Regions from separate parts of the Exiguobacterium sp. GL_137 genome, predicted to be linked through region 2. Evidence: riboswitches for the same ligand, from Rfam matches in the RefSeq annotation. Region 2 holds a riboswitch; each other region holds the start of a gene.
What was found. A riboswitch is a leader RNA that binds a small molecule or an ion and turns the genes downstream of it on or off. The one in region 2 is predicted to bind S-adenosylmethionine.
Positions count from the first base shown of each region.

Region 1: it holds a riboswitch for S-adenosylmethionine, as region 2 does, so the genes downstream of both, AC3IRK_RS12220 (methionine ABC transporter ATP-binding protein) here and AC3IRK_RS15415 (amino acid permease) in region 2, are expected to answer to the same signal.
Region 3: it holds a riboswitch for S-adenosylmethionine, as region 2 does, so the genes downstream of both, metK (methionine adenosyltransferase) here and AC3IRK_RS15415 (amino acid permease) in region 2, are expected to answer to the same signal.
Region 4: it holds a riboswitch for S-adenosylmethionine, as region 2 does, so the genes downstream of both, AC3IRK_RS13195 (methionine ABC transporter ATP-binding protein) here and AC3IRK_RS15415 (amino acid permease) in region 2, are expected to answer to the same signal.

Region 1 is NZ_CM174406.1:2,327,637-2,332,461, forward strand. It holds gene AC3IRK_RS12205 (MDR family MFS transporter) at 1-214, opposite strand, end outside; gene AC3IRK_RS12210 (MetQ/NlpA family ABC transporter substrate-binding protein) at 288-1,124, opposite strand; gene AC3IRK_RS12215 (methionine ABC transporter permease) at 1,158-1,823, opposite strand; gene AC3IRK_RS12220 (methionine ABC transporter ATP-binding protein) at 1,820-2,842, opposite strand; SAM riboswitch class I at 2,923-3,028, opposite strand; gene AC3IRK_RS12225 (bifunctional cystathionine gamma-lyase/homocysteine desulfhydrase) at 3,088-4,254, opposite strand; gene AC3IRK_RS12230 (PLP-dependent cysteine synthase family protein) at 4,247-4,825, opposite strand, start outside.
Region 2 is NZ_CM174406.1:2,963,200-2,968,024, reverse strand. It holds gene AC3IRK_RS15420 (polysaccharide pyruvyl transferase family protein) at 1-1,215, shown strand, start outside; SAM riboswitch class I at 1,325-1,426, shown strand; gene AC3IRK_RS15415 (amino acid permease) at 1,511-2,911, shown strand; gene mmuM (homocysteine S-methyltransferase) at 2,886-3,818, shown strand; gene AC3IRK_RS15405 (MarR family winged helix-turn-helix transcriptional regulator) at 3,908-4,330, opposite strand; gene AC3IRK_RS15400 (CBS domain-containing protein) at 4,517-4,825, shown strand, end outside.
Region 3 is NZ_CM174406.1:2,274,232-2,279,056, reverse strand. It holds gene AC3IRK_RS11945 (EAL and HDOD domain-containing protein) at 1-744, shown strand, start outside; gene pckA (phosphoenolpyruvate carboxykinase (ATP)) at 802-2,370, opposite strand; SAM riboswitch class I at 2,603-2,729, shown strand; gene metK (methionine adenosyltransferase) at 2,857-4,065, shown strand; gene AC3IRK_RS11930 (GNAT family N-acetyltransferase) at 4,203-4,688, shown strand; gene AC3IRK_RS11925 (alpha/beta fold hydrolase) at 4,772-4,825, shown strand, end outside.
Region 4 is NZ_CM174406.1:2,521,513-2,526,337, reverse strand. It holds gene AC3IRK_RS13210 (hypothetical protein) at 121-261, shown strand; gene AC3IRK_RS13205 (MetQ/NlpA family ABC transporter substrate-binding protein) at 389-1,204, opposite strand; gene AC3IRK_RS13200 (methionine ABC transporter permease) at 1,239-1,904, opposite strand; gene AC3IRK_RS13195 (methionine ABC transporter ATP-binding protein) at 1,894-2,907, opposite strand; SAM riboswitch class I at 2,991-3,094, opposite strand; gene AC3IRK_RS13190 (aminotransferase class I/II-fold pyridoxal phosphate-dependent enzyme) at 3,157-4,344, opposite strand; gene AC3IRK_RS13185 (alpha-glucosidase) at 4,508-4,825, shown strand, end outside.

The DNA of each region.
Region 1 (4,825 bases), 640 kb from region 2:
AGCGGTCGGATAATGTCCCACCGACGAAACTCATGACGAGACTGGCGATGGCCGAAATACTGAGAATCCAACCGACGTCGACCGGGCTGAACTTCAGGACGACCGATAAGTAAATCGCAAAAAACGGCATCGTGATGAAAGTCCCGAGCCGGGCAAAAAATGTCCCGAGCAAAACCCCGACCGTCAATGGATGAAGCTGTTTCAAACGTTGCATGGAAATCCCCCTTTCGCACAAAAAAACAATGCATCCTTCCATTATATAGGAAGAATGCATTGAATGAAGCAACTTATTTACTGACCGGAACGACGGCCCCTTTGTATTCTTTCGTGATCCAATCTTGGTTCTTTTTCTCGTGGAGAATATCGAGTAATGTCGTGACACGTTTGTCTTTTTCATCGCCGTCACGTGTGACGATGATGTTGACGTACGGTGAAGACTCGTCTTCAAGTGCAATCGTATCTTTCAACGGGTTTAAGCCGTTATCGATCGCATAGTTCGTGTTGATCAAGACAGCATCGCCTTCGTTGTTTTTGTAGGCTTGCGGTAAGAGTGATGCTTCGATGTTTGTTTTGAACTTGATGTTTTTCGGATTTTCTGCGATGTCGTTGAGCTGGGCATCGGTTGTTTTACCGTCTTTTAGTTTGATCAGTCCTTCGTTTTGAAGGAACGTCAAGACACGTCCTCGTTCTGCGACGTTTGAGCTCGTCAAGATTGTTGCGCCTTTTGGCAATTCATCCAACGACTTGTATTTTTTAGAATAAACGCCGAGTGGTTCAACGTGAACGCCGCCGGCACTTGCAAATTTGTAGTCTTTGTTTTCTTTTTCCTGTTGCTCAAGGTACGGCACGTGTTGGAAATAGTTCGCATCGATTTCTTTTTCAGCCAATGCTTTGTTCGGAAGAACATAATCCTGGAACTTCTTGATTTCGAGTTTATAGCCTTTTGCTTCGTATTCTTTTTGAACGTGCTCGAGAATTTCAGCGTGGGGAACGTTTGACGCCCCGATGACGAGTGTTTTTGATTCACCGCTGCCTGACGAAGAAGATTCTTCTCCGCATGCCGCGAGGCTGATTGCTAAGACCGATACGGCTGCTGTGCCGACGAATTTTTTCCAAAGTTTCATGAATGATTCCTCCCAAGTTAAATAAAATAGGTCTTACCGTTTATCGATGGCTTTGACGAGCAGGTCACCAATAATTTGAATGATGAAGACGATGACGAGAATCAACAACGTCGCGATGACGGTGATGTTATTTTGTGAGCGCTGGAATCCTTCGATGAAGGCCATATCGCCCAGTCCACCACCACCGGCTAACCCGGCCATTGCCGTGTAACCGACGAGTGCGACGAGTGTGACGGTGATCCCGGATACGATTGCCGGAAGAGCTTCCGGAATCAGGACTTTATAGATGATTTGGAACTTCGTTGCGCCCATCGATTCGGCTGCCTCGATGACACCCTTATCGACTTCACGAAGAGCCAGTTCGACCATCCGGCCGTAAAACGGTGCTGCACCTAGAATTAACGCAGGTAGCGCAGCCGTTGGTCCTAAGAATGATCCGACGATGATTTTCGTAATCGGAATCAACAGGATCAATAGGATAATAAACGGGATTGAGCGGAAGATATTGACTAAAAAGCTGAGCACGGAATACAGTGCCCGGTTCTTAAACAACAGATCTTCGTTTGTCGCATATAACAACAGACCGATCGCCAGTCCGAGGACGAACGTCGCGAGTCCTGCAACAGCCGTCATATAGACGGTACTGCGGGTTGCTTCCCAAACCATATCCCAATCCACATCTGTAAAAAATGTACTCATCGGTGATCCACCTCCACTTCAACGTCACTCGCTTGAAGTTTGGCGATGACCGCTTGTGCTTCCTGTTCCGACCCGAGCAGCTGAATGAACAGCGTTCCGAGTGCCCCGTCCTGCGTCTGTCCGACGTTTCCGCCGATGATATTGAATAATAAGTTCGAGTCTTTCATGACTTCGGCCAGGATCGGACTTTCCGCCGTCGAACCGACGAACGTCAGCTGGACGATTTTTCCGGTCGGGTAGCGTTCGCGTAATTTCGCAAACGTCAATTCGTTTTCAGATGGTGACGTCAATTGTTTGACGAACTCTTTTGTCATCGCCTGTTTCGGGTGACGGAACACTTCTGCGACCGGTCCCTGTTCGACGATTTTCCCGGCTTCCATGACGGCAACCCGGTGACAGATTTTCTGAATGACGTGCATCTCATGTGTGATCAAGACGATTGTCAGTTTTAATTTTTTGTTGATGTCGACAAGCAACTCGAGGATCGAGTCCGTCGTTTTCGGATCCAGCGCACTGGTCGCTTCGTCACAGAGTAAGACATCCGGGTTGGATGCCAGTGCCCGGGCAATCCCGACCCGTTGTTTTTGTCCACCTGACAGTTGCGACGGGTAAGCACCTTCGCGTCCGTCGAGTCCGACGAGTTGAATCAGTTCGGCGACCCGTTCTTTACGGCGGGCTTTCGGATAACCGCCGAGCTCAAGCGGGAACATGATGTTTTCTTCGACTGTCCGTGACCAAAGCAGATTAAAGTGCTGGAATACCATTGAGACGTTTTTGCGGACGCCACGTAATTCTTTTGGTTTGAGCGTCGTCATTTCGACACCGTCGATTTGAATCGAGCCGCTCGTCGGTGCCTCCAGCATGTTCAGCAAACGAATCAGTGTTGATTTCCCTGCCCCTGAATAACCGATTATTCCAAAAATTTCACCGCGCTCGATTGACAAGTCGACATTGACGACGGCTTCAACCGATCCGCGCTTCGAACGATAAATCTTTCCTACATCCTGTAAGCGAATCAATACGGTCCCTCCTAAATATAAAAAAAGTGCGCACGTTTTAGAGCAAACGCGCGCACTTTTTCAGTACACAAAACCATTTGCTCTCATCTTGCAGACATTCGTCTGCTGGAATTAGCACCACTTCGGAATAAATTCCGCGGTTGCCGGGTTTCATCGGGCCAGTCCCTCCACCACTCTCGATAAGAGTTATCGGTATTTAGTTATTTTTAATATAATCTGAATATTAGCAGGGGTTATTTTGCTTGTCAAACAGTTTTTTCTGAAACCGGTTGAAGCAGGCTGAAAGCACGTGCCAAATCTTCTTTCAAGTCTTCCGCGTCCTCAAGACCTACGGAAATCCGAACGAGACCGTTCGTGATCCCGAGTTCTGCACGGCGCTCTGCCGGAATCGACGCATGTGTCATCCGTGCCGGGACAGAAATCAGACTTTCGACCGCACCAAGACTTTCAGCCAGTGTGAAGAAATGTGTCGCTTCGACGAGTTTCTCCGCATTTTCTGCTGAACCGACATCAAAGCTGATCATGCCGCCGAAACCGGTCGCTTGTTTTTGTTGTGTCGCGTGACCCGGATGTGATGCCAGTCCCGGATAAAAGATGTTTGAGACGACATCCTGTTCCTGTAAGAACTGAACGAGATCGTGTGACGTTTCTTCGATTGCATCCATCCGGATACCAAGCGTCCGTAAACCACGGACGAGCAAGAAGCTGTCCTGCGGTCCAAGAATACCGCCGGTCGAGTTTTGGATGAAATGAAGATCTTCTCCGAGCTCGTCGCTGTTGACGACGACGAGTCCGGCGACGACGTCCGAATGACCGCCGATGTATTTTGTCGCACTGTGCAAGACGATGTCTGCGCCGAGTGCGAGTGGTTGCTGCAGGTATGGTGTCGCAAACGTGTTGTCGACGACAAGTTTCAGGTTGTTGCGTTTTGCGATCTCAGAAACAGCTGCGATATCCGTCACTTTCAACAACGGGTTCGTTGGTGTTTCGACGTACAGCATCTTCGTGTTGTCTTGAACCGCAGCTTCCGTTGCAGCAAGATCCGTCGTATCGACGAATGTCACTTGGATGTTGAACTTTGGTAAGACACGTTGCATCAAACGGAACGTTCCGCCGTAGACGTCATCCGTCATGACAATATGGTCGCCTGACTCAAGCAGGTTGAATACGGCATGAATCGCTGCCATTCCTGATCCAAAGGCAAAACCACGTGCGCCGCCTTCAAGATCGGCGATCAATCGTTCGATGCTCGTCCGTGTCGGGTTTGCTGTCCGTGAATATTCGTAGCCTTCTTTTAGTTGACCGATTTTCTCTTGTTTGTACGTACTTGTCTGATAAATCGGAGGTGTAACGGCACCAGTTGCTCGATCGACGCCTGTTCCTCCATGAATCAATGCTGTCTTTTTACGCATGTGTCTCGTCCACCTTTTCAAAGATTTGTTGGCTTAAATACCGCTCGGCACTGTCGGCGAAGACGGTGACGATGGTACTGCCGGGAAAACGATGTGCCAGATCAAGTGCTGCTACGAGTGCTGCACCGGCTGAACTGCCGACGAGCAATCCTTCACGAGCCGCCAATTCATGGACTTTCGTGAAGGCATCATGATCCGAAACCGTATGAATTTCATCTACTAAGTCACGCGAGACGAGGCTTGGCCATTTGGCCGTCCCGATACCTTCCGTCTTATGCGGTCCGGCTGGTCCCCCGTTGAGGACCGAGCCTTCCGGTTCGACGATTGCACCTTTCGTCCCGAGACGTTCTTTTAAATAGGCCGCTGTTCCGGCAAACGTTCCGCCTGACCCGCATCCGGCAACGAACCAATCAATCTGATCCAGTTCCGCCATCAGCTCAGGACCAAGTGTCCGCTGATACGTGACCGGATTTTCTTCGTTTTCGAATTGAAGCGGAACATAGCTGTTCGGAATCGTTTGTCCGAGTTCTTTGGCTTTATCGATCGCGCCCTGCATATCGAGCTCAGTCGG
Region 2 (4,825 bases):
AACTTCGATTTATATGTCATTCCACTCGCTGATGCATTCCGTAAAGAATTCGTCCCGACACTTCGTAAATATACAAAATTGATTAAAAAACTAAAGATTCCGGTCGTCGTCATCGGTGTCGGTTTACGCGCACCGTTTGAAGCGAATTTAAACGACGGTTTCTCATTTGATGAAGACGTTAAAGCGTTTGTCAGCGCAGTTCTTGAGCGCTCAAGCATGCTTGGACTTCGCGGCGAAATCACATCAAAATATTTGACGCGTCTTGGTTTCCGCGAAGGAATCGATCACAAAGTCATCGGTTGCCCATCGATGTATGCGTTTGGTCGTGATTTGAAAATTCGTGAAACGAATATCACAAAAGATTCAATGATCGGTGTCAACTCGTCACGTCTTGCACCGCAAAACGTCCTTAACTTCATCACACGCGGAATGGAAGAGTACCCGAACCACTACTTCATCCCGCAATGGATGAAAGAGTTGCGTTTGACGTACACAGGAACACATCCGATTGCTGACTTATCCGTCACGAACTATCCGGTCAAGATGTCGGATCCGACTTACATGAACGACCGTGTCCGCTTCTTCTTAAACGCGCAGACATGGATCGACTTCTTGAAAGAAGCTGACTTCAGCTTCGGAGCACGTCTTCACGGTAACATCACGGCAACACTTGCCGGAACGCCAAGTATTCTGATTCCGAAAGATGCACGGATGCGCGAATTAACGGATTATCACCAATTGACACACATTTGGGCAAATGACATCACAGACAGCACACGCTTGTCGGATGTGATTGAGTCGGCTGACTTCCAGAGTCCGACACGTGTTCAAGCACGTAACTTTGATAACTTCGTGGAATTCCTGAATACAAATGATCTAGAACACATCTACAAAGAAACGAACTATCCGGAGAACGTTCCGTTTGATCGTGAAATGGCCAAAGCAGAGTTGCTTCCGGTCGTTAAACCGATCACAGGAATCAGTATCGAAGAAGCTGTTTCACGTTTTGAATCATACTTCCCAGCAGAAGAACAAAAAATCGTGGCAGCTCAAAAACGCGATAAAGCGAAAATGGCTGAAAAAGATAAGAAAATCAAATCACTTCAAGGCAAGTTGAACAGTCAAACAAAAGAAATGAAGCATCAACAAGGCACATTGAACCGGAAAGCGGTTCGCATGGCATTGAAGACAGCTGATTTGTTTGCGAAGAAATAAGCGACAGACGTCTTATACCGTTTTGGTGTAAGGCGTTTTTTTTTACATGATAAATTCTGAATTGTGTTGACAATTCAAAACAGGGTTGGTACTGTTATGAAAAATTACATTCTTATCCAGAGAGGTGGAGGGACTGGCCCTTTGAAGCCTCAGCAACAGGTCGAAAGATACTGTGCTAATTCCTGCGGGTGTTGTACCCGATCGATAAGCTTCCTTTGATTGTCGACCGACGCACCCATGCATGTGGGTGCGTTTTTTTTTAGTTTAACGAGAAAAAGAGGAGTGTGGAGGAGCAATGAAAGAAGGAACGTTTCGGCGGAAAATGGAATCCCGGCATATCGTCATGTTGTCACTCGGAGGTGTCATCGGGACCGGATTATTTTTAAGTACAGGCTATACGCTCGAGCAGGCCGGTCGGGTCGGCACGATTTTATCTTACCTGGTCGGAGCGCTGGCGGTTTATCTGGTAATGCTTTGTCTAGGGGAGCTGGCGGTACATATGCCGGAGACGGGTGCCTTTCACAGCTACGCGACGAAATATATTGGATCCGGAACAGGCTATACCGTCGCCTGGCTTTACTGGCTGACTTGGACGGTCGCGCTCGGTTCGGAATTTACGGCAGCCGGTTTATTGATGCAACGCTGGTTTCCGGATGTTCCGGTCTGGCTGTTCAGTGCTTTATTCGTCGTCATGATTTTAGGCATCAATGTCTTGACGGTCCGCTTGTTCGCGGAAGTTGAATTTTGGTTTTCTGCCGTCAAGGTGCTGACGATTTTAGTGTTCATCGTCTTAGGAACAGCAGCAATCGTCGGATTCTTGCCCCTCGCGGACGGCTCACAAGCACCGCTTCTCGCTCCGTTGACGGAGGGGGGCCTGTTTCCGAACGGAGCGTTCGCGATCTTGATGACGATGCTTGCCGTTAACTTTGCCTATTCCGGAACAGAGTTAATCGGGATTGCAGCAGGTGAGGCGGTCGATCCGAAACGGACGGTTCCTCTCGCCATTCGAACAACAGTCTTCCGGCTCGTCTTATTTTTTGTCGGGACGATCATTGTTCTTGCGATTCTGTTACCAAATGATTCAAAAGGAGTGCTTGAAAGTCCATTCGTTGCTGTGTTTGAACGGATCGGTCTTCCGTTTGCAGCAGACATCATGAACTTCGTCATCCTGACCGCGATTTTGTCAGCAGCGAACTCGGGTCTGTACGCCGCATCACGGATGCTCTGGTCTTTATCCGATCAACGGATGATTACGCCGTACTTTTCTAAATTAAATGCGAGCGGAGTGCCGATACGTGCCGTTCTCTTCAGTATGCTCGGTGGTCTGCTTGCCCTGTTCTCCAGCGTCTATGCACCGGGTTCCGTCTACATTGCGCTTGTCTCGATCTCGGGACTGGCAGTCGTCGTTGTCTGGATGAGTATCAGCGCCTCACAGTTCATGTTCCGCAAGCGCTATCTGCAAGAGGGGCATGATCTAAACGATTTGGTTTACCGGACGCCCTGGTATCCGTTTGTACCGATTCTGTCGTTTTTAATGTGTTTGGCTTCATTGATCGGAATCGCCTTTGATCCGACGCAACGGGTCGCCCTCTATTTCGGGGTTCCGTTTATCGCGGTCTGTTACATCGTTCATCATCTGACAAAAACATCATGGAAACGGAGTGTGGAAGATGTCAAAGAACAACAATCCAGTTGAACGACTGTTAAAAGAAAAACCCTATATTTTATTGGACGGAGCACTGGCGACGGAACTTGAACGCCATGGGAGAAATCTCGATGATCCGCTTTGGTCGGCCCGTGTACTGCTTGAAGAACCGGAACAGATTCACCGCGTCCATGCGGATTATTTTAAAATCGGGGCGGATTGTGCCATCACGTCCAGCTACCAAGCGAGTGTCGCCGGCTTCAGCAGCCGGGGGATTAAAGAAGAGGAAGCGATTGAACTGATGAAACAAACGGTCTATCTGGCACAGCAGGCGCGTGCGGAAACCGGACCGGCAGCGGATCACGCTTTGATTGCGGGATCGATTGGTCCTTACGGTGCCTATCTTTCGGACGGATCCGAATACATCGGTCATTACGGAGTCGACGATGCGCAACTTGAAGCTTTCCACCGTCCTCGTCTGGAAGCGTTAATCGCGGCAGGTGCGGACGTGTTGGCATTTGAGACGATTCCCTCCTTGCAGGAAGCCGAAGTGCTGTTCCGGCTGCTCGAAGAATTTCCGGATCAGTCGGCCTGGCTTGCCTTTTCCCTGCGTGACGCAACACACATCAGTGAAGGAACATCGTTGAGTGAGTGTATCAAGGCATTAGGGGAGCACCCGCAACTGGCGGCAATCGGCGCGAACTGTTTTCCGGCATCGATTGCGACAGAGTTCATCACGACATTAAAACAACTGACCGATGTACCGATTATCGTCTATCCGAATTCCGGTGAGCAGTATGATCCGGTCAGTAAGACCTGGTCCGGTGAAGCAGTGTGTACGGCTTTCGAAGACATTGCTCCGGAATGGTATGCCGCAGGTGCCCGGTTGATCGGCGGATGTTGCCGTACGACACCCGAGCAGATTGAGCGGATTCAACAGAAGGTGACAATCGGTTAACCGGAAGTCATGTCTAATAAGGACAAAAAAAGAGAGCGGAATTTTGCATCCGTCCTCTTTTTAGACTGATATTTCGTATTTTCAGAAACTCACCGTTCCCGTAACGCTTGGTTGAACTGTTTCAGCAACCGACCGAACGATTCGGCATCTTCATCCGGCCAGTCATGTAATAACCGTTCGATGCTCGTTAAACGGGCTGTCCGGTAAATTTCGAGCTCTTGTTGACCGTAATCTGTGATGTTGTAAAAGAAGGCCCGGCCGTCTGTTGGGTCTTTTATTTTTTCGACTAATTTTTTCTGATCGAGCGCAGCCGCTTGTCGGCTGACGGTCGAGACGTCGAGTTGCAACTCACGGGCAAGGGTTTTGACACCGACTTGACCGGAGTCGGATAACTGGCGCAAGAGTAAATAGGAAGCACGGTCCAGGTTCCGATTATCGGCCGTTGCCGTCGTTAAACGACGAATAAGAATCGCCAGTTCCAGTTCAATTGTTTCCAGGGATTGATTCGACATATTGTCACCTCTCATTAGCATTCATTGCCCTCATCATTACGCACGGGCTGTCCTCTGTCAATCAAAGGCAGGCTTCTTGACAGGATTATAGTTGTATTATACAATCATAAATGTTATTTAATTGTATCTTGAAACTTGTTGTTATGAACTTATTTTAATTACAGCGTCTGATGAAGGAGAATTCTGATGAAAGCTTATCAATCGATGAAAGAAACCGTCATTACGGTCAATGAACAGGATACGATCCGGACGGTAGTAGAACGTTTTATCACATCCGGTATCAGTGGGGTTCCGGTCGTCAACGGAGAGCAGGAAGTCGTCGGCTACATCAGCGACGGCGATATCATGCGGGCCATCGGCAAACATAAAGACATCATTGTCGATACGTTTTTATATGTCGATGTCATCAAAGGCGATGATGAAAACTATGAAGAGCGCGTCCGTCACATCCTGACGCGTCCTGTCATGGACATGGCACGCCGGAAAGTCGTGACA
Region 3 (4,825 bases), 690 kb from region 2:
CATGAAGATCATACGCGAAGCCTTGAGATGGGATATGACTGGTTTCAAGGATACTTTTATGCCAAACCGATGCTGATGAAAGGGAAGGCGGTTCCTCCGCAAGTACCTGTCCTGTTGAAGATGCTGAAGTGGTTGGATACAGACGATCATTATGAGGACGTCGTCGATGAAATCGAAGGAAATCCTTACATCAGTGTACAAGTACTGCAATTAATCAATTCTCCGGGAATCGGTCTTCGGAACACCGTCAGTTCCGTCCGACAAGCGATTTCCTTACTTGGATTTTCGCAATTAAAGAGCTGGATTTCGTTAATCGTTTTGCGTGAAATGAAACTCGCAAGTCCGTACAGGTGGTCGGATGAATTGTTACGTTCATCTTTGCATTGTGCAAAGCTGTGTGAACTGTTTGCGACGGAAACGAAGACCTTGAAAGCAGAGAGCGCTTATATGATTGGATTACTGTCTCATATTGATGCATTACTCTCAGTCGATATTGATGAAATCATTGATCAGCTTCCGATTGAACCGGCTTTGAAAAACGTCTTACAAGGTGATGATCATCCGTTTCGGGATTGCCTGCTCCTTGCGATCAGCGCAGACCGGGGAGAGTTCGAACGGTTCGAGATGCTGAGCAATCGATTCGGGATTGCGAAGCACCGCGCTTATGAATTATTAAAAGAAAGCCAAGTTTGGCTTTCTCAAAAAGAGCTTCATTTACAAGATAAGACAGATTCAATCGTCTAACATAAAAGGTTGAGCATCCGTTAAGGAGCTCAACCTTTTTGGTATCATCAATCATTTTTAAACGCGGGGACCGGCTGCTTTGATGGCATCCGTCGCACTTTCGAAACGTGCAAAGTTCTGCGTGAACTTTTGCGCGAGTGCAGTCGCTTGTTGTTCGTAAACAGATGAATCCGCCCATACCTTGACCGGATTGAGTAAATCAGTCGGAACACCGGGTACTTCAATCGGCATATGCAGACCGAAAATCGGATGTTCTTCTGTCGGGATGTCTGCGAGCAGGCCGTTGACGGCTGCATTGACCATCGTCCGTGTATACGAAAGTTTCATCCGGCTGCCGGTACCATAAGCCCCACCGGTCCAACCGGTGTTGACGAGATAAACGGTGACGCCGTGGCGATCAATCAGTTCCCCGAGCATCGTCGCATATTTTTCTGGAATCAACGGCAGGAACGGGGAACCGAAGCAGGTCGAAAACGTTGCTTCCGGTTCCGTGACACCACGCTCTGTGCCGGCAAGTTTAGATGTATAACCTGACAAGAAGTGATACATCGCTTGTTCTTTTGTCAGTTTACTGATCGGAGGCAGTACACCGTAAGCATCTGCTGTCAGGAAGACAATCGTTTTCGGATGACCGGCGCGTGACGGGATGGCGATATTCTCGATTGCTGTGATCGGGTAAGCCGCACGCGTATTTTCCGTCAGTGAGGTATCATCATAATCCGGAATCCGGGTGTCGTCGAGGACGACGTTTTCAAGAACGGTTCCGAAGCGGATGGCGTCAAAGATTTGTGGTTCTTTTTCGCGTGACAAGTTGACCGTTTTCGCATAGCAGCCACCTTCGATGTTGAAGACACCGTCATGGGACCAACCGTGTTCATCGTCGCCGATCAATTGACGGCTCTCATCTGCAGACAGTGTGGTCTTACCAGTCCCGGATAGTCCGAAGAATAACGCGACATCCCCTTCGTGTCCAACATTGGCGGAACAGTGCATCGACAACACTTCTTGTTGTGGTAAGAGATAGTTCATGACCGAGAAAATTGATTTTTTAATTTCTCCGGCGTACTCTGTACCACCGATCAAGACAATACGGTGTTCGAAAGACATCGCGATGAATGTCTCCGAGTTTGTCCCGTCGACCGCCGGATCCGCTTTAAAATGTGGTGCGTAGACGACCGTAAATGGTTCAAAGGCCGCAACCGTAGGATATTCGCGTAAGAATAGCTGTTTCGCAAACAAATTATGCCAAGCATATTCGGTTACGACGCGCACTGGAAGGGTGAAATGCGTATCGGCACCAGCAGCAGCTTCTGTGTAGTAAAGTTGATCTGCTTCGTTCATATAACGAAGAACTTTTTGTAACAGTTGCTCGAATTTGTCCGATTCCATTGGTTGATTGACATGACCCCAATCGATATGCATCTCACACGATTGATCACGGACGATGAACTTGTCTTTCGGTGAACGACCTGTAAATTTCCCCGTTTCTACAGACAAAGCACCATTTTCTGCAAGAACTCCTTCTTTGTTGCGAATCGCATGTTCGACTAGTTCAGCAACTGACAGTTGTTTGAACACATGCTCCTTCTTGAGTAGCTCTTCGATATTCAGGACCGTCATCGGCATCCTGACCCCACCTTTCCCCTACGTTGGTTTTAGCTCTACTATTAGTATGACACATTTATTATATATGACATACTAATGATAGGGCAATCATTTTCCTGCGCTGATTTCTATTTATCTGGAAACGCTTTCAGCATTAACAGTTTAACATCTCTTCCGAAATTTTTCGACTAGAAATTAAAACGTTGCTTGACAGAGTGAGCACAAGTTTATATCATGTAATTCGTAACGGATACTCTTATTCTGAGCAGGTGGAGGGAACAAGGCCCGAAGAAACCCGGCAACCGTCTTATATTAATTTCATCATTAATGTAGGAAAAGGTGCTCTCCTGAAGCGAAGTAAACACTTCGAACGATAAGAGGGTAAAGGAAGAACGCACAACCTTTCCCTGACCATTTTTGGACATGGAAAGGTTTTTTTCATTTTACCGTCCCACTCAACTAGGGGAAATGAGTACACCGTCAAATTCTTTTTTGGGAGGGTCAAACATGACAAACCTTAATCGCCGACTATTTACGTCGGAATCAGTAACTGAAGGTCACCCGGATAAAATCTGTGACCAGATTTCGGATTCAATTTTGGATGCAATTCTTGCAGCCGATCCAAACGCACGTGTTGCGGCAGAAACTTCTGTCACGACAGGACTCGTATTAGTAGCTGGAGAAATCACGACATCAACTTACGTGGATATCCCGAAAGTCGTTCGTGAAACTATTCGTGAAATCGGCTATACACGCGCTAAATACGGTTTCGATGCAGACACTTGTGCTGTATTGACATCAATCGATGAGCAGTCAGCAGACATCGCTCTCGGTGTGGACCAAGCGCTTGAAGCACGCGAAGGAAACATGTCCGATGAAGAAATCGATGCGATCGGAGCAGGAGACCAAGGTCTGATGTTCGGTTATGCAACGAAAGAAACACCGGAACTCATGCCACTTCCAATCTCGCTTTCACACAAACTGGCTCGTCGTTTGGCAGAGGTCCGCAAAACGGGGCAACTCGATTACCTCCGTCCGGATGGTAAAACGCAAGTTACGGTTGAATACAACGAGAACAATGAACCTGTTCGCGTCGATACAATCGTCATCTCGACACAACATGCAGAAGAAGTGACGCTTGAGCAAATTCAAGCTGATCTGAAAGAACATGTCATCGCACCGGTCATCCCGGCAGAGTACATCGATGCAGACACAAAATTCTTCATCAACCCGACTGGTCGTTTCGTCATCGGCGGACCACAAGGAGATGCAGGGTTGACAGGTCGTAAAATCATCGTTGATACGTATGGCGGATATGCACGTCACGGCGGTGGAGCGTTCTCTGGTAAAGATCCAACGAAAGTCGACCGTTCAGCTGCTTACGCAGCACGTTATGTCGCGAAAAACCTGGTTGCATCTGGTCTTGCGGACAAAGCAGAAGTTCAACTTGCTTACGCAATCGGTGTGGCGCACCCGGTTTCAATCGCAGTCGATACGTTCGGTACAGGAAAACTTCCTGAAGCGCAACTCGTTGAATTAATCGCAGAAAACTTTGATCTCCGTCCTGCAGGGATCATCAAGATGCTTGATCTCCGCCGTCCGATTTATCGTCAGACAGCAGCTTATGGTCACTTCGGTCGTACAGACATCGAATTACCATGGGAGCAAACAGATAAAGCCGCTACTCTTGAAGAGCAGGCAAAACGTTTCGCATAATCCTGAGTTCAGAAACTCCCTTTTAAGGGTGTTTCTGAACTTTTTTTGTTTCTCCGGAACTTTGCAGGGAAACGACTGAAATTTCTAGAAAAGGGTAAAAGAACATGAGCCTGTAAAAGGAAAAGGGGGATTTCGGTATGGAGATACGCGAAGCAGTTCCGGCTGATGCAGCACGCATTCATGATATTGCGCTCACGTCCTGGATGGACACATATGAGGAAATCTATTCAGAGCGTTCGAAAGCCCATTTCGTACAAGAAGCGTACCCGCAGGAAGAAGTGGTCCGAGCAATCCGGACAGCGGAAGAAGCACGTGGAGAATACTTCAATGTCGGACTGATCGACGGGGAAATCGTCGGTTTTATCCACGCCATCGATGTGGATGGAACGTGGGAAATCGTCCGGCTGTATGTCTTGCCGAAATACCAGCAAAACGGAATCGGACGCCGGCTGATCCGCGAACTGGAATTGCAAGGGGCGTCTCCGATTGAAGTGTATGTTGAATCCCGAAACTATAAAGCCCGTCACTTTTTGACTTCATACGGATTTAAGGAAATCAGCGAGACGACAGAGGAAGTCTTCGGACAGGTGGAACCTGTGACGCGACTACAACGTATATATTAAAGAAACGGAATCCGACTTAAGGCGGTTTGGCTGAAGTCGGATTTGTTGCATACTAAACAGATATCGAATGAAGAGGTGAGTTTGTGGTAGAACAACCAACCGGAGTGATCGTTCTTGTATATCCACTCCAATTACGT
Region 4 (4,825 bases), 440 kb from region 2:
ATATACGTATCACCCCGATTTCGCGAAAGAGAAATTGGGGTTCTTTTGTGTGAATCAATCTGTAGATGGATGACGCACCACCTAGAGTTAAATCCTATCTTGAAAAATGAGAGAAGGCTTTTGATTGACGAAGCCTTGTCTTCTCAGCTCGCTTTTCTCGGGCGGAACGCAAGCCGCGGTCATTGTTTGATGACCGGGTCTCGCCTGTTCCTGACGGAAGCGAAGCTTCCTTTTCCCGTAGAAGTCGAGCGGAAGACGTGACTTCTCCAAGAGTCATCATTCAATGGAAAACCCCTGAAACCGTTCCACCTCTTTTTTGTAAAGGGAGGCAGCTATTTCAGGGGTTTTATATCATTTTTAGATAAACTGATATACAAAAAGAGTTATGTTAGTTTGCCCAGTCCGGTTTACTGAATCCTTTGAATGATTTTTCGATAACGTTATTAAAGTCATCCGATTTGACGACAGCCGTCAAATCTTTCGCCAGTTGTTTATCGGCATTCGATGTTTTGATAGCGACCAGATTCCGGTACTGCTCGTCCATTTTTTCGAGTGCCAGTGCATCCAGTAAATCAAACTTCGCGGCTAACGCAAAGTTTCCCGGAACGGCAGAAATATCGACACTGTCAATGGCACGCGGCAGTTGGGCAGCTTCGAGCGGTTTGATGACCAGTTTCTTCGGATTTTTGACGATATCTTTTTCGGAGACTGTCAACGGATCCACGTCGGCTTTCAGTTCAATCCAACCTTGGTCAGCGAGCAGGTTCAGTGCCCGGGCCTGGTTCGTTGGATCGTTTGGTGTCGCGACTTCAGCTCCCGTCTTGACGTCATCCAGCGATTTATAGGATTTGCTGTATAAACCCATCGGCGCCGTTGGGACAGTAATCAGTCCTTTAAGGTCGAGGTTCTTTTCCTTCGCAAATGTCTTCAGGTAGATCGAGTGTTGGAACAAGTTGGCGTCGATGTCGCCACTGCCAAGTGCGATGTTCGGTTGAATATAATCCCCGAACTCGACGATTTCGACGTCGTAGCCTTTCTTTTCAAGCCCGGGTTGGATCGCTTCTTTGACCATGTCGCTGTAAGGTCCGCTCGTTGCCCCGATCTTGATCGATTTGTTGTCTTCTTTGGCGCTGCTGTCGCCGCAACCGGCAAGAATACCGGCTCCGAGTAGTCCTGTTGCTAAAAAGGCATAACGTTTTTTCATATTCATTCTCTCCCTTACGATTCTCTATTTTTGGTTAACGCTTATCAGCACGACGGGCCAAAACATTGCCGAGCCCTTGAATACTTTGAACAATGATAACGAGGACGACGATCGTCACAATCATGACGACATTGTCGTACCGGTAATAGCCGAAGCGGATGGCCAGGTCACCGACGCCGCCACCACCGACGATACCGGCCATGGCGGAAAATCCGATCAGACTGATGGTCGTCAAAGTGACGGCTTGAATGATGCCGGGAAGGGCTTCCGGTAAGAGTGCACTGATGATGATCCGAAACGGTGTCGCACCACAGGCTTCTGCTGCTTCGATTAATCCCGGTGGAATCTCACGGAGCGATGTCTCGACCAGTCGGGCGAGAAACGGAATGGCGGCGACACTCAGGCTGACGGAAGCAGCAGTCGGTCCAATTGTATTATCGAGTAACAGTTGTGTCAGCGGAATCAACGCGACGAGCAGGATGATGAACGGTAACGAACGGACGATATTAACGAAAAAGTCCAAGATGCTGCGAACGACGACGTTTTGGAAAAATAGTCCCCGGTCCGTGATGAACAGTAAGATCCCGAGTGGAATCCCGATGATGAGGGCGAAGCCGAGTGAGATTCCGACCATCAAAGCCGTTTCCGCTAACGCTTTCGCAAGATCCGGTAACATGGTTTCAATCCGTTCAAGCCACATCCTGGATCACCTCAAGCGTGTGAAGTTGTTCTTCGAGCCACGTCAAGGAGCGGTTCACGTGAAGGGTCGGACCGGTCAAACTGACAATCAGCACTCCGAAAGCGACGTTCTGGATATAGTCGACCTTACCGTGGAGGATGCTGACGGAAATATCAAACTGTTTAATTGCTTCCGATAACGTACTTTCACCGGTCTTTTCACCTGTGAATTGCAGGCGGATAATTTTTCCCGGTGTCGTTCGCAAGATCCGTTCCGGTAACTCGATCTGGAGTGCCGTATCGACATAATGTTTCGTGACATCATGTGCCGGCTGACTGAACAGGTCGTATGTACGGGCGACTTCAACGACTTCACCTTGCGCCATGACGGCAACCCGGTGACAAATCTGTTTGACGACATCGATTTCATGGGTAATGAGAATGATCGTCAGGCCAAGCCGTTCATTCAAGTCTTTCAGCAGTTCGAGAATTTGCAGCGTCGTGACCGGATCAAGAGCGGACGTCGCTTCGTCACATAACAGGACACTCGGATTATTCGCAAGGGCGCGGGCAATCCCGACCCGTTGCTTTTGACCGCCGCTGAGCTGACTCGGGAAATTCGTCTCGAAGCCTTCGAGTCCGACCAGGGAGACGAGCTCTTTGATCCGTTGCGGGAAGTCAGTCCGTTTGACGCCGGCAGCCTTTAAGGCGAAGGCGATATTATCGGCGACGTTCCGGGATTGAATCAATTGGAAGTGTTGAAAGATCATCCCGATGTTCAAACGCAGTTCACGTAAGCTGCCTTTGGAGAGGCCGGACAGATTAGTGCCCGATACTTTAACCGTTCCTTGTGTCGGTGTCTCCAGTCCGTTGATCAGACGGAGCAGGGTGCTTTTTCCGGCACCGGATTCACCGATGATGCCAAAGATTTCACCTTGCTGAATCGTTAAATTGACGTCACGTAAGGCAAAAATGGGTGTCCGGTCACGAACGAACCGTTTAGTGATCCCTTTAAATTCAATCATCTGTCGTTTCCTCCCTATACAAAAAAATCGCCTTTTTCCAGTTAAGAGCAACCAGAAAAAAGCGACGAAGTGTAAGATTTCGTAACTTATCTCTCAGAATGAAACATTCTGTAGGATGTGGCACCGTTCCTTAAAGGTGGTTGCCGGACGTCGTTGGGCCTAATCCCTCGGTCGCTCTCGATAAGTAGATATGCTGTTGGGACTTACTGTAACGGAAATCATTCCCATTTGTCAAACGTTTTTTCAGAATTATTCCGCAACGGTCTGGCGAAACAGATTCAATTGACCAATCCGTTCAGCTGCTTCGACGAGTCGTTCGGCGTCAGCAATCAGGCTGATCCGGACGTAACCTTCCCCGTATTCGCCGAAGAAATGTCCCGGTGTAACGGCGACATGCGCTTCGTCGAGCAGGTGATCGGTAAAGCTTTGGGACGTGTAGCCGGACGGGACCGGCAACCAGACGAAGAACGAACCGCCCGGGATCGGTCCGTCCCAACTGATTTCCTGTAACTTGCCGAACAAGGCATCACGCCGCGCTTCATACAGAGCGCTCAGTTCGCGGACACACGTCTGATCGCTTGAAAGAGCGACGGTTGCTGCCTGTTGAATCGGTGTGAAAGCACTGACGTATAAGTGTTCCTGGTACGTCTCGATACTTGCGATGACGGACGGATTCCCGATGGCGAAGGCGATTCGGAAACCGGACATGTTAAAACGTTTCGATAATGAAAACAGTTCGATTCCGACGTCTTTTGCGCCTTCCGTCTGGAGGAAACTGCGGGTCGGACCGTCGAAGCTGATTCCGCCGTAGGCGAGGTCGTGGACGACGCAAATGTCGTTCGCATCAGCGAAGGAAACCGTTTGCTCGAAGGCTTCCGCTGTTGCCGTCGCCCCGGTCGGATTGCTCGGGTAGTTGAGGAACAACATCCGGGCCCGTTCGACATCTGTCGTATCAAGTAACGTGTAGTCAGGTAAAAAAGCATTTTCCGCAAGGAGCGGCAATGTGATCGGGTAAGCTCCGGCAAGGGCGGCGCCGGATAAGTAATCCGGGTATCCGGGATCAGGAACAATGACACCTTCACCGGGATTGACGATCGTTTGCGGTAAAGCGACGATACCGGCTTTGCTGCCGAGCAAAATGGCGACTTCAGAGGCCGGATCGATGTTTACGCCAAACTCTGACTGATAAAAATCCGCGACAGCCTGTTTGAGGAAATCGTGTCCGCGAAATGGCGGGTACTGGAGGTTTGAAGCGTCATTGATTGCTTCTTTCAAGGCATCCAGAATATGTACGGGTGTCGTCTGATCCGGTGTTCCCTGACCAAGCGTGATGACGTCATGACCAGCAGCCTTGACGGCACCGATCCGCTGGGCGAGCTCGGCGAAGACCGGAGCGGGTAACCGATCAATCGCAATCGATGGGGCGAAATGTTTCATCTGTCTTCCTCCTTGTTGGGTATTGTCGTCAAGGATAACGAATTTTCAGAAAAAAGAAAAGAGTTTTTTAATAATTGCTGATAATTGGGAAAAAGAACCGATGGCTTTCGTGTTTTTGATACACTGAACTAGAATACGATTGAATCACAAAGGAGCTGATGGGATGAATCGGGCCTGGTGGAAAGAAGCCGTTGTCTATCAAGTGTATTGGCGCAGTTTTAAAGATTCGAACGGAGACGGGATGGGCGATTTACGCGGAGTAATTGAAAAACTCGATTACATCGCTTCCCTTGGTGTCGATGTCATCTGGTTAAATCCCTGTTATACATCACCGGATGTCGATAACGGATACGACATTTCGGATTATTACTCGATTATGCCGAAGGCGGGAACGATGTCGGATCTGGAAGAACTGATTGCGTCCGCCCATGAACGGGGACTGAAACTGATTCTTGATTTGGTCGTCAATCATACGAGTGAT